DNA from 3 places in the Bradyrhizobium sp. A5 genome. Region 3 is predicted to be linked to each of the others. Evidence: predicted binding sites of a transcription regulator. Region 3 holds the regulator's gene; each other region holds the start of a gene.

Region 1 (7,632 bases), 3.5 Mb from region 3:
CAGCCCCAGGATCATGATCAGCAGACCCACGACATCTTCCCCTCAACCAGCGCCCCCGCCAATGGCGTATCATTGATTGGCAGATACCCGCAATGCGCTACTTGCCCAGCTCCCGATTGTCGACATAGCGGATCATGATCGGCCGCCCGGCCAGCGCGGCGCCGAGGCCGCTGGTGAATTTGAGCGGCAGGCAGGCCTTCAGCGACGCATTGATCGCGTTGAGATAGGTGGTTCGGGTATCGGCGAGGACACCTGCGGTCGCAAAGGTCAGACGCGGCGGACCGATCAGGCCGCCTGCTTTGTTGAAGCTGAAACGCACCGACATCTGCATGCCCGCGCGGGCATGGTCCGATGGCGGCGACCAGCAGGTGCGTAGCTCGGCGAAGAGATCACCGATCGTATCGAGATCATGATCGGGCTTCCGGTATTTGGCCCGATCGGCGCTCTGCGGCACACTTTCGATCGTGAGCTGGAGGTTCTCCCCGTAGGGATAGTCGATCTCGGGAATGCAAGGACCGGGTTCGAGCGGACTGCAGTACGAGGGCGTGCATGGCCGATTATCGAGCACGCTGCACGGCTCGTGCGCAAACGGGATCGGGTTGATCTGACGACGTTGCGCATCGGCGGCAGCCGTCGATACTACCAGCAGGAGAAGAACAAAGATGCCGCGCCACATGACGTGAACTCACGATGCCACAAGGCTGACGTGGTATCGTCCGTGAGCGCGTCAAGCCCGCAGGCGTTCACATGCTCGCGCTCTACCGCAGGATGGGGGCGCGCCTCACCCCTTCTTCTTGACGTCCTTGACGTTGGTGAACTCGATCCCCTCGGCGCGTTCCCGGGCGTAGCCGAGATAAAACTCGTTTCGCGCCAAATAGACGGGATCACCGTCAACGTCGTCCGCAATGCTGGACGTGTTCGCGGCAATAAAGGTGTCGAGCTTCTTGCGGTCCTCCGAGGAGACCCAGCGCGCGAGCTGGAACTCGCTGACCTCGAACTCGACCGGCAGCGAATACTCGGCGTCGAGCCGCGCCTTCAGCACGTCGAGCTGCAGCGCGCCGACGACGCCGACGAGCGCAGGCGCACCGTCGCGCGGGCGGAACACCTGCACGACGCCCTCTTCCGACATCTGCTGGAGCGCTTCCTTCAGCTTCTTTGCCTTCATCGCGTCGGTGAGACGCACGCGGCGGACGATTTCCGGCGCGAAGCTCGGGACCCCGACGAAGTTGAAATCCTCACCTTCTGTCAGCGTATCGCCGATACGCAACGTGCCGTGATTGGGAATGCCGACGACGTCGCCGGCGAAGGCCTCATCCGCGACCGAACGATCCTGCGCGAAGAAGAATTGCGGGCTCGACAGCGGCATGCTCTTGCCGGTGCGCACCAGTTTCGCCTTCATGCCGCGGCTGAGCTTGCCGGAACAGAGCCGCGCAAAAGCGATGCGGTCGCGGTGGTTCGGATCCATGTTCGCCTGGATCTTGAACACGAAGGCGCTCATGTGCGGATCGGTGGCTTCGACCTTGCGCTGGTCGCTTTCCTGCGCCCGCGGCTCGGGCGCGAACTTGCCGAGGCCTTCCAGGAGGTCGCCGACGCCGAAATTGCGCAGCGCGCTGCCGAAATAGACCGGCGTCAGATGGCCCTCGCGAAACGCGGCGAGCTCGAACGGCTTCGAGGCCGCGGTGACGAGCTCGAGCTCATCCTTGACCGCTCCGACATCGAGGTTCGCATTGAGCTTGCCGAGTTCGGCAATCTCGATCTGCTGTGCCGCGCCGGTCTTGGCGCCGCCGCCTTCGAGCAGCCGCACGCCGCCATTGACGACGTCATAGGTGCCGAGGAAGTCGCGGCCGCGGCCAACGGGCCAGGTCATCGGTGTGGTGTCGAGCGCCAGCGTCTTCTCGATCTCGTCGAGCAGATCGAACACGTCCCGGCTCTCGCGGTCCATCTTGTTGATGAAGGTGATGATCGGGATATCTCGAAGACGACACACCTCGAACAGCTTTCGGGTGCGCGCCTCGATGCCCTTGGCGGCGTCGATCACCATGACGGCGGAGTCGACCGCGGTCAGCGTGCGATAGGTGTCTTCCGAAAAGTCCTCGTGGCCCGGCGTGTCCAAGAGGTTGAACACGAGGCCCTCGAACTCGAAGGTCATGACCGAGGTCACAACCGAGATGCCGCGCTCGCGCTCGATCTTCATCCAGTCCGAGCGCGTGTTGCGCCGCTCGCCCTTGGCCTTGACTTGGCCGGCCAGATTGATGGCGCCGCCGAACAGCAGCAGCTTTTCGGTGAGCGTGGTCTTGCCGGCGTCCGGATGCGAGATGATCGCAAAGGTCCGCCGCCGCGCCACTTCGGCGGCAAGCGTGGAACGGGCCGGCGATTCGGCTGTGGTCGTGGCGATGTCGGACATGGCGGCAGCGTTTGGCAGGGAATATGGGCCGGATCAAGCCTCATTGGTGATTGCGGAGCCTTACGGCCAGCCCCATATCCGCTTTGGGAAGGACGGCCTTCCCGCTCATCGGACTATCAGCCGCGGGGACGACCCTGCCTTGAATGGAGGGTCGCCATGGCCTGGAGCATCCTGTTCATCGCCGGCCTGCTGGAGATCGCCTGGGCGATCGGCCTCAAATACACCGAGGGCTTTACCAGGCTCGTTCCGTCGGTCCTCACGCTCGCGGCCATGGCCGGCAGCGTCATCCTGCTCGGCCTCGCCCTCAAATCGCTGCCGATTGGAACCGCCTATGCGGTCTGGACCGGGATCGGCGCGGTCGGCACCGCGGCGCTCGGCATCGTCCTGTTCGGCGAGCCGGCCAGCGCGTTCCGCCTTGCCAGCATCGGATTGATCGTCGCCGGCATTGTCGGGCTGAAGCTCGTCACCTGACGAAGATCTTGACCGCCCACCAGGTCAGAGCCGCGACGATCGCCGAGGCTGGCATCGTGATCACCCAGGCATAGACGATCGAGCTGGCGACGTTCCAGCGCACCGCCGAGAGGCGGCGAGCGGCGCCGACGCCGACGATGGCGCCGGTGATGGTATGGGTGGTCGAGACGGGAACCCCGAGGAAGGTCGCCATGAACAGCGTGGCGGCGCCACCGGTTTCGGCGCAAAAGCCCTGCATCGGCGTCAATTTGGTAATGCGCAATCCCATCGTGCGCACGATGCGCCAGCCGCCCATCAGCGTCCCCATCGCCATCGCCGCCTGGCACGACAGCACGACCCAGAATGGAACGAAGAATTCGCCGCCAAGTTGGCCCTGCGAATAGAGCAGCACGGCAATGATGCCCATGGTCTTCTGCGCGTCGTTGCCGCCATGGCCGAGCGAATAGAGCGAAGCGGACGCGAACTGCAGGATGCGGAAGGCACGGTCGACCGCGAACGGGGTCGACCGCACCGACGCCCAGGACACGATCGCCACCAGCACCATCGCGAGCAGGAACCCCACCAGCGGAGACAGCACGATCGCGATCACCGTCTTGGACAATCCACTCCAGACCGCCGCCGAAACCCCGGCCTTGGCAACGCCTGCACCGAACAAGCCGCCGATCAGCGCGTGCGACGACGATGACGGTATGCCGAGCGCCCATGTCACGAGGTTCCAGACGATGGCGCCGACGAGCGCCGCGAAGATCACCTGGGCATCGACGATCGCGGGGTCGATGATGCCGGTGCCGATGGTCTGGGCGACGTGCAGCCCGAACACCAGGAAGGCGACGAAATTGAAGAAAGCGGCCCAGAAAACCGCGAATTGCGGCCGCAGAACGCGAGTGGAAACGATGGTCGCGATCGAATTGGCGGCATCGTGCAGGCCGTTCAGGAAATCGAACAGCAGCGCGACGGCAATCAATCCGACCAGGACGGGTAGACCCAACGCAGCATCCACGGCGCGGCCCCTGCCCTACACTTGCTCGATGACGATGCTGTTGATCTCGTTCGCGACGTCGTCGAAACGGTCGGCCACCTTTTCGAGGTGATCGTAGATCTCGACGCCGACGATGAAATCCATTGCGCTGCCGTCGCGATGCTTCAGGAACAGCTCCTTCATCCCGATGTCGTGGAGGTCGTCGACCCGGCCCTCGAGCTTGGTCAATTCTTCCGTAATCGCGGTCAGCATCGCGACGTTCTTGCCGATCTCCTGCATCAGCGGCAGCGCGCGGCCGACCAGATTGGCGCATTCGATCAGGAGCCCGCCGATTTCGCGCATCGGCGGCTCGAAAGTGCGGACCTCGAACAGCATCACGGCCTTGGCGGTCTGCTGCATCTGGTCGATCGCATCGTCCATCGACGTGATGAGGTTCTTGATGTCGCCGCGGTCGAACGGGGTGATGAAGGTGCGGCGCACCGCCGTCAGCACTTCACGGGTGATGTTGTCGGCGTCGTTCTCGAACTGGTTGACGCGCTGACAGTAGACCGGCGTCTCCTCACCCCCGTTGAGCATGCCCTGAAGCGCGATCGAGCCCTGGATCACGGTCTTGGCGTGGCGGTCGAACAGGTCGAAGAACCGTTCTTCCTTGGGCAGGAAAGCGCGAAACCATCGCATCATGGAAATCGTCTACCGGTTGGAAATGGCCCGGCCCGAATGAGCCGTCATAAAACTGTCATAGACCATTTTCATTCCGCGCGCGTGCCACCTCACGCCCGCGCAGCCGGATCATCCACCGCTTTCACGCACCAATTAAATCGGTGCGATATCAATGATTTAGAGCGATCGCCGGAAGTAATGCGCGATTTCACCGATGACGCCACGGCGGAAGGTGAGCACGCAGACCACGAAGATCGAGCCCTGGATCACCGTCACCCACTGGCCGAACCCCGCCAGATATTGCTGCATGGCGATGATCGCGAAGGCGCCGACAACGGGACCAAAGATGGTGCCGAGACCGCCGACCAGCGTCATCAGCACGACCTCGCCCGACATCGTCCAGTGCACGTCGGTGAGCGAGGCGTTCTGCGCCACGAACACTTTCAGCGAACCGGCAAAGCCGGCGAGCGTGCCCGACAGGACGAAAGCCAGGAACTTGTACTGGTCGGTCCGGTATCCGAGCGAGATCGCGCGCGGCTCGTTCTCGCGGATCGCCTTCAGCACCTCGCCGAACGGCGAATTGATGATGCGGTAGATCAGCAGGAAGCCGGCGAGGAAGCCGACCAGCACGACGTAGTACAGGGTCGTCGGCTTCGAGAGATCGAACAGGCCGAACATGCGGCCTTGCGGGATGCCCTGGATGCCGTCCTCGCCATGGGTGAACGGCGCCTGGAGATAAATGAAGTAGAGCAGTTGCGACAGCGCCAGCGTGATCATCGAGAAGTAGATGCCCTGGCGGCGGATCGAGATATAGCCGGTGATGAGCGACAGCCCGAACGCCGCGGCGATACCGACGAGAATGCCAAGCTCCGGCGGCAACGCCCACACCTTCAGCGCATGCGCGCTGCAATAGCCTGCGGTGCCCATGAACATCGCGTGACCGAACGACAGCAAGCCGCCATATCCGATCAGAAGATTGAAGGCGCAGGCGAGCAGCGCGAAGCACAGCGCCTGCATCACGAAGAACGGGTAAATGCCGCTGAATGGCACCGCGGCCAGCAGCAGCGCCATCACCACGAATACGATCATCTCGTCGCGAATAGCGCGCGGGGCTACCGGCAGCGTGTCGTCCGTCAAGGCTGTCATATCAGGCCGCCCTTCCCGTCAATCCCGTTGGCTTCACCAAGAGCACCAGCACCATCAGCACGAACACGACGGTGTTGGAGGCCTCGGGGTAGAAATACTTGGTCAGGCCCTCGATCACACCGAGTGCGAAGCCGGTGATGATGGAGCCCATGATCGATCCCATGCCGCCGATCACGACCACCGCGAACACCACGATGATGAGGTCAGCGCCCATCAGGGGCCGCACCTGGTTGATCGGCGCCGAGAGCACGCCGGCGAGCGCGGCAAGGCCGACGCCAAGACCGTAGGTCAGCGTGATCATGCGCGGCACGTTGACGCCGAAGGCGCGCACCAGCGTCGGATTTTCAGTGGCGGCGCGCAGGTAAGCGCCGAGCCGCGTCTTCTCGATCAGGAACCAGGTGGCGATACACACCACCAGCGAGAATATGACGACCCAGCCGCGATAGACGGGCAGGAACATGAAGCCGAGATTCATGCCGCCCTTGAGCTGGTCCGGAATGGCGTAAGGCAGGCCGGACGAGCCGAAGTAGTTCTGGAACACGCCCTGCACGATCAGGGCGATGCCGAAGGTCAGCAGCAGGCCGTAGAGATGATCGAGCCCGGTCAGCCATTGCAGCATGGTCCGTTCCAGGATCATGCCGAAGATGCCGACGATGATCGGCGCGATCAGCAGTGCCCACCAGTAATTGATGCCGCCGAGGTTCAACAGAAAATAGGCGACGAAGGCACCCATCATGTAGACCGCGCCATGGGCGAAATTGATGATGTTGAGCATGCCGAAGATCACGGCGAGCCCGAGACTGAGCAGCGCGTAAAACGAGCCGTTGATCAGTCCCACCAGTAGCTGAGCGTAAAGAGCCTGCATCGATCCCGCACCCGGTCCCTTCGGCGTTCCCCTGAAAGTCGCCCGCAGACCTTAGGCCTGCGGGCCGTTATCCTACTTCTTAAGCAGCGCGCACTTGCTCTCGGAGAGCGGCGTGAAGGCTTGGTCGCCCGGCACCGAGCCGACGAGCTTGTAGAAATCCCACGGCCCCTTGGACTCGGAGGGCTTCTTCACCTCGAACAGATAGGCGGTATGGATGGTGCGGCCGTTCGGTTGGATCTCGCCCTTGCCGAACAGATCGTCTTCCGTCGGCATCGACTTCATCTTCTCGACGACCTTGACGCCGTCATGCGGATTGCCGCCGAGCGCGTCCAGCGCCTTGAGATAGTGGCGCACGCCGGCATAGACGCCCGCCTGCACCATGGTCGGCATCGCGCCGTTCTTCATCTTCTCCGAGAACTTCTTGGAGAAAGCGCGGGTCTGGTCGTTCATGTCCCAGTAGAACGTCTCGGTGAAGTTGAGGCCCTGCGCGGTCTCGAGGCCGATCGCCTTGACGTCGGTGAGGAACAGGAGCAGCGCCGCGAGCTTCTGGCCGCCCTTCACAATGCCGAACTCGGCCGCCTGCTTGATCGAGTTGGTGGTGTCGCCGCCGGCGTTGGCGAGGCCGATGATCTTGGCCTTGGACGCCTGCGCCTGGAGCAGGAACGAGGAGAAGTCCGGGGTGTTGAGCGGATGCTTGACGCCGCCGATCACCTTGCCGCCATTGGCGGTGATGACCGAGGTGGTGTCGCGCTCGAGCGCTGCGCCGAAGGCGTAGTCCGCGGTCAGGAAGAACCAGGTGTCGCCGCCGGCCTTCACCAGCGCCTGGCCCGTGGTGTGGGCCAGCATGTAGGTATCGTAGGTCCAGTGCACGGTGTTGGGCGAGCACTGCGCGTTGGTGAGATCCGAGGTTGCCGCACCGGAGTTGATGTAGACGCCGTTCTTTTCCTTGATGACGTTGTTGACGGCGAGCGCCACGCCCGAGTTCGGCACGTCGACGATGATGTCGACCTTGTCGACGTCGAACCACTGCCGCGCGATCGCGGTGCCGATGTCGGGCTTGTTCTGGTGATCGCCCGAGATGATGTCGATCTTCCAGCCCTTCCCCAC
Region 2 (7,632 bases), 370 kb from region 3:
ATGCCGGCCCCGCTTGCGCTGCCGCCGAGCTGCGACTTGATCTCGTCGGAGCGTATCGACATCAGGTTCATCGGCGGCGCGCCGATGAACGAGGCGACGAAGGTCGTCGCCGGCTTCTCGTAAATGGCAAGCGGATTGCCGACCTGCTCGACCTGGCCGCCGTTCATCACGACGAGAATGTCGGCGAGCGTCATGGCCTCGAGCTGGTCGTGGGTGACGTAGATCGACGTCGTGTTCAGCCGGCGCTGCAATTTGCGGATCTCGACGCGCATTGCGATGCGCAGTTTTGCATCGAGATTGGAGAGCGGCTCGTCGAACAGGAACACCTTTGGCTGGCGCACGATGGCGCGGCCCATGGCGACGCGCTGACGCTGGCCGCCGGAGAGCTGGCGCGGCTTGCGATCCAGCATCGAGGTGAGCTCGAGCACGCGCGCGGCCTCGTCGACGCGGGTCTTGACCTCGGCCTCCTTCATGCCGCGGTTGCGCAGGCCGTAGGCCATGTTGTTGAAGACGCTCATATGCGGGTAGAGCGCGTAGTTCTGGAACACCATCGCGATGTCGCGATCGGCGGGCTCGATCTGGTTGACGACGCGGCCGCCGATATCGATCTCGCCGCCGGTGACGGTCTCGAGCCCCGCAACCATGCGCAGCAGTGTCGACTTGCCGCAGCCGGAAGGGCCGACCAGCACGCAGAACTGGCCGTCGGCGACATCGACGTTGACGCCCTTGATGGCCTCGAAGCCGCCGGGATAGGTCTTGCGGACGTTGCGCAGGGTGACGTTAGCCATAAGAACTCACTTACTTCTCGGTCTCGACCAGGCCGCGCACGAACAGTTTCTGCATCACGACGACGACGAATACCGGCGGCAGCATCGCCAGCACGGCAGTCGCCATCACGATCGGCCATTCGGTCAGCGCGTCGGTGGTGGTGATCATCTTGCGGATGCCGACCTGGATGGTCTGCATGTCGTCGCGCGTGGTGATCAGCAGCGGCCAGAGATACTGATTCCAGCCGAGGATGAAGAGGATCACGAACAGCGCCGCCATGTTGGTGCGCGACAGCGGCAGCAGCGTATCCCAGAAGAAGCGCAACGGGCCGGCACCGTCGATGCGCGAGGCTTCCAGAAGTTCATCCGGCACGGTCATGAAGAACTGGCGGAACAGCAGCGTCGCCGTCGCCGACGCGATCAGCGGCAGCGCGAGGCCGGCGTAGCTGTCGAGCATGTGCAAATCGGCGACGATCTTGTAGGTCGGATAGATACGCACCTCGACCGGCAGCATCAGCGTGATGAAGATGATCCAGAAGATCGGCATCCGGAACGGAAAGCGGAAATACACAATCGCGTAGGCCGAAATGATCGAGATCGCGATCTTGCCGATCGCGATCGCCAGCGCCATCACCAGCGAGTTCAGCATCATGTTGCCGACGGGCTCGCGGGTCGAGCCGCTCGTGCCGACGAAGATGGTCTGGTAGTAGGTCTCGAAGAAATGCCCGCCCGGCAGCAGCGACATCTGCCCGTTGGCGATCAGCGCGTTGTCCTGCGTCGAGGCGATGATCGCGATGTAGACCGGAAATGCGACGACCGCGATCCCGATCCAGAGGATGAAATGGGCGACGTAGCGCCGGAAGCCCTCTTCCTCGACCATCAGTAGGTCACCTTGCGTTCGACGAAGCGGAACTGGATTCCCGTCAGCACGATGACCATCACCATCAGGATCACCGACTGCGCCGCCGAGCTGCCGAGATTGCCGCCGAGCAGGCCGTCGGAATAGACCTTGTAGACCAGCGTGACCGTTGATGTGCCGGGACCGCCGCGGGTCATGGTGTCGATGATGCCGAAGGTGTCAAAGAAGGCGTAGACGATGTTGACGACCAGCAGGAAGAAGATGGTCGGCGACAGCAGCGGGAAGGTCACGGTCCAGAACCGCCGCATCGGCCGGGCGCCGTCGATCGCGGCGGCCTCGAACACGCTCTTCGGGATCGCTTGCAGGCCGGCGAGGAAGAACAGGAAGTTATAGGAGATCTGCTTCCACGCGGCGGCGAGGATGATCAGTGCCGCGGCCTGGTCGCCGTCGAGCAGCGGATTCCAGTCGATGCCCATTGCGCGCAGATAGCGCGAGAGCACGCCGAGCGAGGGATGCAGCATGAAGATCCAGAGCACGCCGACGACGGGCGGCGCGACCGCATAGGGCCAGATCAGCAGCGTGCGGTAGAGCATCGAGCCGCGCAGGGGCTTGTCCGCCATGACGGCGAGCAGCAGCGCAAAGGACAGCGATGAGACGGCGATGGCGAACGAGAACAGGAAGGTCCGGACGATCGCCTCGAAATAGGCGGGATCCCTGAACAGGTCGATATAGTTCTCGAACCAGACAAAGGTTGTGGACAGGCCAAAGGCATCCTGCAGCAGGAAGGACTGGATCACCGCCTGCAGGGCTGGCCAATAAAAGAAAATCAGAACGATCGCGAGCTGCGGCGCAACCAGCGCGTAGGGCAACAGCTTGGATTGGAAAATGGCTTGCTTTTGCATGATGTCAGTCGAAGCGGCAGGCCGGGTCGCGGCCTGCCGCTTCGATGTCTCACTTCACAGCGGTCTTTTCGAACTGGCGCAGCATCGTGTTGCCGCGCTCGACGGCGGCATCCAGCGCCTGCTTGGCGGTCTTCTTGCCGGCCAGCGCCTGCTCGATTTCTTCCGACCAGACGTCACGCAGCTGCACCATGTTGCCGAGCCGCAGGCCCCGCGAGTTCTCGGTCGGCTCCTTGTTGGTCAGCTCGAGCAGCGGAGTCTCGAGATAAGGCTGATCCTTGTAGAAGCCTTCTGCCTTGGCCTTCTCATAGGCCGCCTTGGTGATCGGCAGGTAGCCCGACGCCTTGTGGATATAGACCTGGCGATCGGTGTCCGAGAGGAAGGTCAGGAACTTCGCGACGCCCTTGTACTCGTCGGCCGACTTGCCGCCCATCACCCACAGCGAAGCGCCGCCGATGATCGAGTTCTGCGGTGCGCCCTTCACGTCCGGATAATACGGCATCGGCACGGCGTTGAAGGCGAACTTGGCCTGCGCCTTGACGTTGCCGAAGAAGGCCGAGGAGGTCAGGTAGATCGGGCATTCGCCCGACGTGAAGCGGCCTTCGCCGGTGTTGGTGCGACCGGCATAGTCGTAGGTCTTGTCCTTTTGCAGCTCGATCAGCTTCTCGAGATGCTTGACCTGGAGCGGGCCGTTGAACTCGAGCACGGTGTCGAAGCCGTCGAGGCCGTTGGCCTTGCTGGCGAGCGGCACGTTGTGCCATGCGGACAGCTGCTCGAGATTGACCCATGTGACCCAGGAGCCGGAGAAACCGCAGGTCGGATGGCCGTTGTCGTGAAGCTTCTTGGCAGCCGCGAAGGTTTCCGGCCAGGTCTTCGGGATCTCGACGTTCGCCTTCTTGAGCTCGTCGAGGTTGACCCACATCACGGTCGAGGACGAGTTGAAGGGGAACGACAGCATTTCGCCCTTCGACGTCGAGTAATAGCCGGTGATCGCGGACAGATAGTTCTTCGGATCGAACTTCTCGCCGGCGTCGGCCATCAGCTTGTAGACGGGCTTCACGGCGCCGGTCGCGGCCATCATGGTCGCGGTGCCGACTTCGAACACCTGCATGATGTGCGGGGCGTTGCCGGCACGGAACGCGGCGATGCCGGCGTTCATCGTGTCGGGGTAGTTGCCCTTGTAGGTCGGAATGACCTTGTAATCGGTCTGCGACGCGTTGAAGTCGGTGGCGAGCTTGACGATGACGTCGTTGTTGGCGCCGGTCATCGCGTGCCACCACTGGATCTCGGTCACGGCCAGCGCCGGCGAAGCCGTCATGCCAACCGTGACTGCAAATGCGGCAGCCGCTCCAAAGTGTCGAAGAGCCATCTAGTAACCTCCCTTGGCCGTCAAAAAGATCGCTTGCGCTAGCAGCGCCATATGACGTTCACATGACTGTGTAAGCGGGAGAAACGAAAGCAGCAAGCGCTGCCAAATGGGAAGTCGTCAAATAGGCTAGGGCGACGCGGGCAGCCTCCTCCGTTCGCAGTGCACATGCGTGGGTCGCGCCGCAGTGCGGCATCACTTCTGTAATGAGGTGAGGGTCCCTAGCGCTTGCGCTCGGGGCCGCAGACCGTGCCCTTCTCGATCATCGCGTCGATCTCGGCCTTGGAGTACCCGAATTCGCCCAGCACCTCCTGGGAGTGTTGGCTGAACTTCGGCGGCAGGCGGCGCAGGCTCGGCTTGCTGCGATCGAGCCGGATCGGCGAGGCCACGCCCTTGTACCAATCCTTCTCGATAATATCGCCGCGCGCGATCGTGTGCGGGTTCGTTAACGCCTGGTCGATCTTCTGCACGGGACCTGCGGGCAGGCCCGCGGCGAGCAGGCGATTGCACAGCGGTTCGGCCTCGTGCTGGCTGAACACCGCGGCAAGCTCGGCGCGCAGCGCCTCGCGATTGGCGATGCGGTCCTTGTTGCGGGCAAAGCGCGGATCGGTGCCGAGTTCGGGCTTGCCGATCTCCTTGGCGAGCTTGCGGAAGGTGCCGTCATTGCCGACGCCGATGAAGATGTTGTCGGTCTTGGTCGGGAAGATCGCGTAGGGAACGAGATTGGGATGCTCGTTGCCGGTGAGGCCGGGCGGCTTGCCATGCATAAAATAATTCGCGGTGTGCGGATGCATGATCGCAAGGCCGGTCTCGTACAGCGTCGTCTCCAGGAATTGCCCTTTGCCCGAACGCTGCCGTTCCGACAGCGCCATCAAAATGCCGATCGCCGCATACAGGCCGGTGCCGATGTCGACCAGCGGCACGCCGATCCGCATCGGCCCGCTCTCGGGCGAGCCGGTCGCCGCGATCATTCCGGTCATGGCCTGGATGATGGCGTCATAGCCCGGATTGCCGCCGCGCGGGCCGTCGGCGCCGAAGCCGCAGATCCTGCAATGCACGAGGCGCGGGAATTTCTCGCGCAACACATCGTTGCCGATGCCCCATTTCTCCAGCGTGCCCGGCTTGAAATTCTCGATCAGGACGTCTGCCGTCTCGAGCATCTTGAGCAGCACGGCGCGGCCGCCTTCGGAGGCGAGGTCGAGGCCGATCGAACGCTTGTTGCGGTTGATGCCGATGAAATAGGCCGCATCCTCCTCGTGGAAGGGAGGACCCCAGTCGCGCACCTCGTCGCCCGCGGGCGGCTCGACCTTGATCACGTCGGCGCCATGGTCCGCGAGGATCTGGGTGCAGTAGGGACCGCCAAGCACGCGCGTGAGATCGATGACGCGCAGTCCGGTCATTGCGCCCAAAACGGCTTCAGTCATGCCTTCGCTTCCCCTGTGTCGGCGTTTGATCACAGGCCTAGCGAGGTTTTTTTGTGCCAGCAATGGCTTGGTTGCGGTGGGGCGTATGCAGGGCGGCCGTGCAATCCCGCGGCGCGGCAAAATGAAACGGAAGCGGCTGGCCCGAGCGGGATCCCGGGCCAGCCAATCCGCCGTTGGATCAGACGACCGTCAGGCGAACGTCGACATTGCCGCGCGTGGCATTGGAGTAGGGGCACACCTGGTGGGCCTTCTCGACCAGCGCCTCGGCTTCGGCGCGGGCAAGGCCCGGCAGCGAGACGGCGAGATCGATGTCGAGTCCGAAGCCGCCTTCCGAGCGCGGGCCGATGCCGACGGTCGAGGTGACGGAAGCGTCAGCCGGGACCTTCGGGCCGCCCTGGGACGCCACGAATTTCATCGCGCCGATGAAGCAGGCGGCGTAGCCGGCCGCAAACAGCTGTTCGGGATTGTTGCCGGCGGCGCCGCCGCCGCCGAGCTCCTTCGGCGTGGTGAGCTTGACGTCGAGCGCGCCGTCGAGGGTCGCGGCATGGCCGTCGCGGCCGCCGGTGGCTTTGGCGCTGGTCTTGTAGAGAACGTTCACGGACATTTTCGTCTCCTCGGAGTCTTCCGGTTGGGGTGGGGTCTCTATCGCAAACAATTAGATTGTGCGCAATTGATATTTGCATGCCTCACATTTAATTGTTCGCAATTGAATGTGCCGCCGCCTGGCCCCAGAATGAGGAAAGTCCCGTGAGATTCTCCATGCCCCGGAAACATTCGGTAGCGGACCAGCCGCTGCGTCTCGACAACCAGATTTGCTTTGCGGTCTATTCCGCCGCGCACGCCTTCAACCGCGTCTACAAGCCGCTGCTGGACCGGCTCGGCCTGACCTATCCCCAATATCTCGTGATGCTGGTGCTGTGGGAGCGCGACGACGTGCCGGTGAAGGACATCGGCGAGAAACTGTTTCTCGATTCGGGTACGCTGACGCCGCTCCTGAAGCGGCTCGAGGCCGCCCATCTGGTCAAGCGCACGCGCTCGAGCGAGGACGAGCGCCAGGTGCTGATCGCGCTGACGCCCCAGGGCCACGCGTTGAAAGACAAGGCGCGCGCCGTACCGCAATCGATCCTGGCGGCGTCGGACTGCTCGGTCTCGGAACTGGTGGCGATGAAGGACGAGATCGTCGCGCTGCGCGACAGGCTGAATGCGGTGATTGGGGAGTAGGGTATTTCGTCAAAGCCCGGCTTCGCCCTTCGGGCTACGCCGTGGCAGCCTTCGCTTCGCGAAGGCTGGTGGAGCCAGGCGGGATCGAACCGCCGACCTCTTGCATGCCATGCAAGCGCTCTCCCAGCTGAGCTATGGCCCCGTAGTCCTTAAATGGAACGATCCTGGTGGATCACTCCCGACCGGCGAGCCTGGTGACTCGCGCGGTGCACCCTTTTTCACAGATCAGGGCTGATCTCAAGTCTCTTCATCACCTCCGACGTCACCAATGATGTCGGTGACGTCCTCATCGCCCTCTTCGTCGTCGGCGATGAAGGTCGAATCATCATCGTCGTCGTCCTCGATGGTCTCGTCGACCTCGATGTCGTCCTCGGATTCGGGCACGACGGCCTTGACCTTGCCGGTGTTTTCCTCGGCGTCGGCCTCCTCGAGCGAGACCTCCTCGACCTCTGCCGGCTCCGGCGCGGTGTCGGCGGCCGGCGCATGGCGGGGTTCGGCCCGGCTCGCGCGGGCCGGCGCAATCGGCGCAATCGGCACCACTTCGCCGGTATAGGGCGAGATCACCGGAGTCTTGTTGAGGTCATAGAACTTCTTGCCCGTGGTCGGGCAAATACGTTTGGTTCCGAGTTCGGACTTGGCCACGGCAGAGGAATCCTGGGAATGTCGGAAAAGCGGTGTTTCACTTGGCTAGTTGGCGGCCCGCTGTCAATAGCGCATTACGGGAGAAAGACATGCCGGTGACGGCGAGGACACCTTGTGGTACCTGCCCGCGAGCCCCAGAGGGGCATCCAAGGGTACATCCAAGGACACAATCTTGACCCATTCCGACAAGCCGACGCCGCTCAAGTCGCGGGCCAGCGGTCCCCTGACCGGAAAAGTACGGGTGCCCGGGGACAAGTCGATTTCCCACCGGGCCCTCATCCTGGGCGCGCTCGCGGTCGGCGAAACCCGGATTTCGGGCCTGCTGGAGGGCGAGGACGTCCTCAATACCGCCAAATCCATGCAGGCGCTGGGCGCCAGGGTCGAGCGCTCAGGCGATTTCGCTTGGAAGGTGAACGGCGTCGGCGTCGCCGGCTTTGCCGAGCCCAAGGCGCCG
Region 3 (7,632 bases):
GCGCGTTTCGCCCGAGCTTTGCTTGATCTCTCCACCCTCCAATCCAAGAGGGCGCAGGGAAGGCCGGGCGCCGACAGGCACCCGCGGTCCGCTGCGCGAAGATGTAGCGCAAAAGAACCGCACAGCAGCATACAGGTGTCGCCGATCACTCGGCCTTCCCTGCGCGATGGTTGGACGGCTTATGCCGTGCTCTCCCGGGAGCCGAACTTTCCTTCTGGCCTCCCTCGCCCCGCGAATTGACGATGCCGTCTACCCGGTTGGGCTCGCGCGCATCTCCGCGACAGGCTTGACCGTAGCAACGACGGCCAGGACCACACGGTTTTGCCGTACGCGCTCAGCGCCGCTCGTCCGCACGAAGCCTCGGGCTCACAGGGACTACCCGCCCTGCCCTTAGCCTCTCGCGCACGACGCTGCCGCGTCCACCGCAGGCCCGGCTCGCATATCGCGACGACGTACGATCGCCCCTCAAGGATGAGCCGGGATGGGCGACATATACGACAATTCCGAATTTCGGTAAAGTGGAATATTTTCGACGGAAGGGATTGACGGCAATTCAGGTGTTTTGCCCGTCGGGTCGCGAGGGCCCGTCGACCGAGTGCTTACGCGTCCTCCACGCCCGCCTCATCCGGCGTGAACTCGTACACCGACGAGCAGAATTCGCAGGTCACGACGACCTTGTCGTCCTTGATCATGTCGGCGCGGTCTTCGGCCGAGAAGCTCTTCAGCATCGCACCGACCGCATCGCGCGAGCAGGAGCATTGCGCCTTGAGGACCAGCGGATTGAACACGCGCACGCCGCGTTCGTGGAACAGACGGTACAGTAGCCGCTCGCCGGAGAGATCCGGATCGATCAGCTCGACGTCTTCGACGGTCTCGATCAGCGAGCGTGCCTCGACCCAGGCGTCGTCTTCAGCGACCGCGTGCACCTCGACGCCCTCGGGGGCATCGCCGGGATGCAGATCGGCCTGCCGCGCGCGCTCCGGCGCCTTGGGCAGGAACTGCATCAGCATGCCGCCGGCGCGCCAGCGATGCTTGCCGCCGTCGTTGGAACGCCACTCCTCGCCGACCGCAAGACGCACGCGCGTCGGGATCTGCTCGGAGCGCAGGAAATATTCGTGGGCGGCATCTTCCAGGCTGCCGCCGTCGAGCGCGACGAGGCCCTGGTAGCGGCTCATGTCGGGGCCTTGATCGATGGTCATGGCGAGATGACCGCGGCCGAGCAGCGTGCCGGAATCCCTGATATCGCCGAGACGCTCAGCATCAAAACGCGCATAAGCGCGCAGGCGATCCGGCGCCTGGTAGTCGACGACCAGGAACGACACCGGCCCGTCGGTCTGGGCCTGCAGGATGAAGCGGCCCTCGAATTTCAGCGCCGAGCCGAGCAGCGTCGTCAGCACGATGGCCTCGCCGAGCAGCTTGCCCACCGCGGCGGGATAATCGTGCTTGGTCAGGATCTCGTCGAGCGCCGGGCCAAGCCGCACCAGCCGCCCGCGCACGTCGAGCGCGTCGACCTCGTAGGGCAGCACCGCATCGTCGATCGGAACCGCCGATGGTGCGCGAACCGGGCCCTCTAGCCCGGTTTTCATGTCAGGGGATTGGGAAACCATGGCGCATTATCTGGGGTCGGAGGGCGGAAATGGAAGGGGTGCGGGGTGGCACAAACTCGGTGTCGTCCCGGGGCGCGCGGAGCGCGAGCCCGGGATCCATAACCACAGGATGACGTGATGGCGCGAGATGACAACTCGGAGTCCTCGCCAAATTACGTCCTGTGGTTATGGATCCCGGATCTGCGCGCCGCTGTGCGGCGCTTGTCCAGTATGACAGCGAAGGGTGGCGCAGCCGCCCGCGCCACAGCCGCTATTTCACCGCGTCGAAGCACCAGGCCAGAATGCCCTTCTGCGCGTGCAGGCGGTTTTCGGCCTCGTCGAACACGACCGATTGCGGACCGTCGATCACGTCGTCCGTGACTTCCTCGCCGCGATGGGCGGGCAGGCAGTGCATGAACAGCGCGTCGGGCTTGGCCAGCGACATCAGCTTCGCGTTGACCTGGTAGGGCTTGAGCACGTTGTGGCGATGTTCGCCTTCCTTGTCGCCCATCGACACCCAGGTGTCGGTGACGACGCAGTCGGCGCCCTTCACGGCGGCTTCCGGATCGGTGCCGAGCGCGATCGGCGCGCCGGTCGCCTTGATGAAATCGCGCATGACTTTCTTCGGCGCGAGCTCCGGCGGGGTTGCGACGTTGAGCTGGAACTTGAAGCGCTCGGCGGCGTGGGCCCACGAGGCCAGCACGTTGTTGTCGTCGCCGGTCCAGGCCACCGTCCGGCCCTCGATCGGGCCGCGATGCTCCTCAAAGGTCATGAGATCGGCCATCACCTGGCAAGGGTGCGAGCGGCGCGTCAGGCCGTTGATGACGGGCACCGTCGCATATTCGGCAAGCTCGAGCAGCGCATCGTGGTTGAGGATGCGGATCATGATGGCGTCGACATAGCGCGACAGCACGCGCGCGGTGTCGGCGATGGTCTCGCCGCGGCCGAGCTGCATCTCGGCACCGGTGAGCATGATGGGCTCGCCGCCGAGCTGGCGCATGGCGACATCGAACGATACCCGGGTGCGGGTCGAGGGACGCTCGAAGATCATCGCCAGGGTCTTGCCTTCGAGCGGCCTGACCGGCTGATGCGCCTTCTGCTTCGCCTTCATGGCGGAGGATGCGGCGAGCATGCTCTTGAGCTCCGCCAGCGGCAACTCGTTGATATCGAGGAAGTGTTTTGGCGACTTGCTCATCAGCTTGCCGCCCGCTTGGTCTTGCTCGACGAGATCGCGGCGCAGGCACGCTCTAACCGCCCGACACTGTCCTCGATTTCGGCTTCGGTGACGATCAAAGGCGGCAGGAAGCGCACGACATTGTCGCCGGCGCCGACCGTGAGCAGTTTTTCGCTCCGCAACGCCGCGACGAGATCGCCGGATGGCACCACGGCCTTGATACCGATCAGGAGGCCCTCGCCGCGCACTTCGCTGACCACGTCGGGATGGCGGTCGATCACGGAGGCGAGCTTCTGCTTGAGCAGCAGCGACATCCGCTGGACGTGGTCGAAGAAGCCGGGCTTGAGCATGACGTCGAGCACGGCATTCGCCGCCGCGATCGCGAGCGGGTTGCCGCCGAAGGTCGAGCCGTGCGAGCCGGGGCCCATGCCGGAAGCTGCGTCCGCGGTCGCCAACACCGCGCCGATCGGGAAGCCGCCGCCGAGCGCTTTCGCCAGCGACATCACGTCAGGTGTGACGCCGGTGCGGCGATGCGCGAACAGATCGCCGGTGCGGCCCATGCCGGTCTGCACCTCGTCGAACGCCAGCAGCAGCCCCTTGTCGTCGCAGAGCTGGCGCAATGCCCGGAGGAAGGCAGGCGTCGCCGAACGCACACCACCCTCGCCCTGGATCGGCTCGATCAGGATGCCGGCGGTCTGCGGACCGATCGCCTTCTTCACGGCCTCGATGTCACCGTGCGGGACCTGGTCGAAACCGTCCATCGGCGGACCGAACCCTTCGAGATATTTCGCGGATCCTGTCGCCGCCAGCGTCGCCAGCGTGCGGCCGTGGAAGGCGCCCTCGAAGGTGATGATGCGGTAGCGCTCCGGATGCCCCTTGGAGAAGTGGTGATGGCGGACCAGCTTGATCACACCCTCCAACGCCTCGGCGCCGGAATTGCAGAAGAACACGAAGTCCGCGAAGCTTTCATTGCACAGGCGTGCGGCGAGCTTCTCGCCGTCCGGGCTCTGGAACAGGTTCGACATGTGCCAGAGCTTGGTCGCCTGCTCCTGCAACGCCTTGACCAGCGCGGGATGGGCATGGCCGAGCGCATTCACCGCCACGCCGGAAGTAAAATCGAGATAGCGCTCGCCATTGGTCGCGATCAGCCAGCAGCCTTCGCCGCGCTCGAAACCGAGGTCGGACCTGGCGAAAACGGGGAGCAAATGCGGCGCTGCGCTGTTAGTCATGACTGTCACTTGAATGTTGCGGACGGTGAGCGTGCATTACGCAACGCACCATTCACCGGCCCGGAAAACGAAACGTGCCGCCTTTTAAGGGCGGCACGCGGGACTATCTTATGCTTGGTGAAACGGGTGTCAATGCCGCCCGGAAAGCCTCGCGAAACGCTGAATCCGTAGTCTTGCGGTGGCGATTTTGCGGGATTTCGCCACGGAACATGTGGAAGCGAGTCGGCGGACTCTTGCGCGTGAGTCACGCCATATTGTAGCGTTTGGCTTGTCAGATACGACATCTCGTGCGGCAGTTCTGATCTCTAAGTCCTCATGTACCGGCGTAAACGTTCGGGCGGCTCTCGGTGCCCGGCGAGCCTTAAGGGATTCTGACGGCACGGGTTTTTCGAGGCTTAGGCATTCGCAGTGCAGCCCCAGGATGGAGGCGCGCGGCGAAGGAAAGGGTGCAATGACGGTTTTGACCTGGTCGGATGATCGCGTCGAGCAACTGAAGAAGCTCTGGGAGGCCGGGTTGTCGGCCAGCCAGATCGCGGCAGAGCTCGGTAATGTCACCCGCAACGCCGTGATCGGCAAGGTGCACAGGCTCGGCCTGTCCGGCCGCGCCAAGAGCCCTTCATCCGCTGCGCCGCGGCCGCGCAAGGCGCGTCCCGCCCAGCACATGATGCGGGTGAGCCGGCCCATCGCGCGCGGCAACACCGCGCTGGCACAGGCCTTCGAGGTCGAGGTCGAGGCCGAACCGGTCACCTACGACAACGTGGTGCCGATGAGCCAGCGGCTGTCGCTGCTGGAGCTCAACGAGGCGACCTGCCACTGGCCGGTCGGCGATCCCTCGAGCCCGGATTTCTTCTTCTGCGGCGGCAAGGCGCTCTCCGGCCTGCCCTATTGCGCCCAGCACTCGCGGGTTGCGTATCAGCCGGCAGCGGATCGCCGGCGCGCGCCGGCGAAGCCGGGTCCGCGCTGAGGTAGCGGAATTCTCTGATCGTCAACGCGGCGGCCGTCACACGATGACGGCTCCAATTCCTCGGTGTCATCCCCGCCTAGTGCGCAATTGCGCGCGGGGCGCGGGTATCCATAACCACAGGGCGCAATTGTTGCGCGCGATGGTCGCTCCGAGTCTTCGCCAAACCACGTCCTGTGGTTATGGATCCCGGGCTCGCGCTGCGCGCACCCGGGGATGACGACGGAAATTGTTGCCGCAGCTCGCTAAGCCAACAGCCGCTAAACCGCCTTACGTCTGCTCGGCCTTCGCAAAGCGATCGTCGAGCGCATAGCCGGCGCCGCGGACGGTGCGGATCGGGTCCTGCTCGCGGCCGAGATTGAGCAGCTTGCGCAGGCGGCCGATATGCACGTCGACGGTGCGTTCGTCGATGTAGATGTCGCGGCCCCAGACGCTGTCGAGCAGTTGCTCGCGCGAGAACACGCGGCCGGGATGCTCCAGGAAGAACTCCAGCAGGCGATATTCGGTCGGGCCGAGGTCGATCGGCCGGCCCGAGCGCGCCACGCGGCGCTTGTCACGATCGAGCTCGATGTCGCCGTAGGCCAGCACGGTGGCGAGCCGCTCCGGGCTGGCGCGGCGCAGCAGGCCCTTCACGCGCGCCAGGAGCTCCGGCACCGAGAACGGCTTGACGATGTAGTCGTCGGCACCGGTCGCAAGGCCCCGCACCCGCTCGCTCTCCTCGCCGCGCGCGGTGAGCATGATGATCGGCAGCTGCTTGGTCTCCGGCCGGGTGCGAAGCCGCCGGCACAATTCGATGCCGGACAGCCCCGGCAGCATCCAGTCGAGCACGATCAGATCGGGAATGTGCTCCTTGAGACGGGTGTCGGCGTCGTCGCCACGCATCACCGTCTCGACGTCATAGCCGTCGCCTTCGAGGTTGTAGCGAAGCAGCTCGGTGAGAGCTTCCTCGTCTTCAACCACCATAATGCGTGCGCCCATCGGGTCGTGGCTCCTCAAGTCGTCAGGTATTCGGGACCGTCGTGGCGAAGGTCGTCATGTCGCCCTTCGGCCGCTTGTCGGTGATCGCCTGACCTTCGATCATGTAGAACACGGTCTCGGCGACGTTGGTGGCGTGATCGCCGATACGCTCGATGTTCTTGGCGCAGAACATCAGATGGATGCAGAACGAGATGTTGCGCGGATCCTCCATCATGTAGGTCAGGAGCTCGCGGAACAGCGAGGTGCAGATGGCGTCGACTTCCTCGTCGCCCTTCCACACCGCCATCGCCGCCGGCAGGTCGTGCGCGGCGTAGGCGTCCAGCACCGACTTGACCTGCTGCTGCACGAGGTCGGTCATGTGCTCGAGGCCGCGGAACAGCTTGAGCGGATGGAAATCCGTCTCCAGCGCCGCGACGCGCTTGCCCATGTTCTTGGCGAGGTCGCCGATGCGCTCGAGATCGGTCGCAACCCGCATGGCGCCGACGATCTCGCGCAGATCGACCGCCATCGGCTGGCGGCGCGCGATGGTGAGAACGGCGCGCTCCTCGATCTTCTTCTGCAGCGCGTCCAGCTCGGCGTCGATGGCGACGACGCGCTGACCGAGCGCGACGTCGCGGCGGATCAGCGCGTCGACGGAATCGACGATCATGCGCTCGGCGATGCCGCCCATTTCCGCGACCAGCCGGGTGAGTTCCTGCAGGTCGGTGTCGAAGGCCTTTGCGGTATGTTCAGTGCCCATGTCCCGTCTCCTCAACCGAACCGGCCGGTGATGTAATCCTGGGTGCGCCGATCGGTCGGCGACGTGAAGATCTTGCTGGTGTCGTCGAACTCGATCAACTCGCCGAGATACATGAAGGCGGTCTTGTCGGAGACGCGCGCAGCCTGCTGCATGTTGTGGGTGACGATCGCGATCGTGTAGTTCTCGGACAGCTCCTGGATCAGCTCCTCGACCTTGGCGGTCGAGATCGGATCGAGCGCCGAGCACGGCTCGTCGAACAGGATCACTTCCGGCCGCACCGCGACGGTGCGGGCGATGCAGAGGCGCTGCTGCTGGCCGCCCGAGAGCGAAAGGCCCGACGCGTTGAGCTTGTCCTTGACCTCGTTCCACAGCGCGCCGCCGCGCAGCGCCTTCTCGACGCGGTCGTCCATCTCGGACTTCGAGATCTTCTCATAGAGACGGATGCCGAAGGCGATGTTCTCGTAGATCGTCATCGGGAACGGCGTCGGCTTCTGGAACACCATGCCGACGCGGGCGCGCAGCAGGTTGAGGTCCAGCCTGGGGTCCAGGATGTTGGTCTGGTCGAGCATGAGCTGGCCGGTGGCGCGCTGGCCCGGATAGAGGTCGTACATCCGGTTGAAGATACGCAGCAGGGTCGACTTGCCGCAGCCCGACGGGCCGATGAACGCCGTGACGCGGTTGGTGCCGAGCGCGAGGTTGATGTTCTTCAGCGCGTGGTGTTCGCCGTAATAAAAGTTCAGGTTGCGCACCGTCACCTTGGCCGGGGCCTCGGGCAGCACCGGCGCCTGGGGCAACCCACCGGCCGCGCTCATCGATACGGAAAGCTCACTCATTTTGCGGTCCTCTCGGCGCCAAGGATGCGCGCACCAATATTCAGGGCAAGAACAGTCAGGGTGATGAGCAGGGCCCCGCTCCACGCCAGCTGCTTCCAGTAGGCGTAGGGGCTCTGCACGAAGTTGTTGATG

The links. Region 3 encodes PhoB, which activates phosphate uptake and scavenging genes when phosphate is short. Its sites were predicted from a motif close to TGTCATNNANCTGTCAT; they were not measured.
Region 1: the regulator PhoB is predicted to act here: its motif matches at 4,578-4,594, upstream of WHZ77_RS19615 (DUF47 domain-containing protein).
Region 2: the regulator PhoB is predicted to act here: its motif matches at 3,946-3,962, upstream of ugpB (sn-glycerol-3-phosphate ABC transporter substrate-binding protein UgpB).

Annotation. Positions count from the first base shown of each region.
Region 1 is NZ_CP148990.1:4,060,956-4,068,587, forward strand. Features, by position in the region: gene WHZ77_RS19590 (NnrU family protein) at 1-30, opposite strand, end outside; gene WHZ77_RS19595 (hypothetical protein) at 98-676, opposite strand; gene WHZ77_RS19600 (peptide chain release factor 3) at 782-2,404, opposite strand; gene sugE (quaternary ammonium compound efflux SMR transporter SugE) at 2,561-2,875, shown strand; gene WHZ77_RS19610 (anion permease) at 2,868-3,875, opposite strand; gene WHZ77_RS19615 (DUF47 domain-containing protein) at 3,891-4,535, opposite strand; gene WHZ77_RS19620 (branched-chain amino acid ABC transporter permease) at 4,692-5,660, opposite strand; gene WHZ77_RS19625 (branched-chain amino acid ABC transporter permease) at 5,662-6,525, opposite strand; gene WHZ77_RS19630 (ABC transporter substrate-binding protein) at 6,598-7,632, opposite strand, start outside.
Region 2 is NZ_CP148990.1:83,834-91,465, forward strand. Features, by position in the region: partial or broken gene WHZ77_RS00440 (sn-glycerol-3-phosphate import ATP-binding protein UgpC) at 1-788, opposite strand, end outside; gene ugpE (sn-glycerol-3-phosphate ABC transporter permease UgpE) at 799-1,647, opposite strand; gene ugpA (sn-glycerol-3-phosphate ABC transporter permease UgpA) at 1,647-2,528, opposite strand; gene ugpB (sn-glycerol-3-phosphate ABC transporter substrate-binding protein UgpB) at 2,578-3,894, opposite strand; gene WHZ77_RS00460 (CaiB/BaiF CoA transferase family protein) at 4,113-5,315, opposite strand; gene WHZ77_RS00465 (organic hydroperoxide resistance protein) at 5,494-5,919, opposite strand; gene WHZ77_RS00470 (MarR family winged helix-turn-helix transcriptional regulator) at 6,075-6,536, shown strand; tRNA gene WHZ77_RS00475 (tRNA-Ala) at 6,603-6,678, opposite strand; gene WHZ77_RS00480 (TIGR02300 family protein) at 6,774-7,178, opposite strand; gene aroA (3-phosphoshikimate 1-carboxyvinyltransferase) at 7,351-7,632, shown strand, end outside.
Region 3 is NZ_CP148990.1:450,285-457,916, reverse strand. Features, by position in the region: gene WHZ77_RS02055 (Hsp33 family molecular chaperone) at 600-1,607, opposite strand; gene argF (ornithine carbamoyltransferase) at 1,858-2,781, opposite strand; gene WHZ77_RS02045 (aspartate aminotransferase family protein) at 2,781-3,989, opposite strand; gene WHZ77_RS02040 (GcrA family cell cycle regulator) at 4,441-4,953, shown strand; gene phoB (phosphate regulon transcriptional regulator PhoB) at 5,221-5,928, opposite strand; gene phoU (phosphate signaling complex protein PhoU) at 5,951-6,667, opposite strand; gene pstB (phosphate ABC transporter ATP-binding protein PstB) at 6,679-7,500, opposite strand; gene pstA (phosphate ABC transporter permease PstA) at 7,497-7,632, opposite strand, start outside.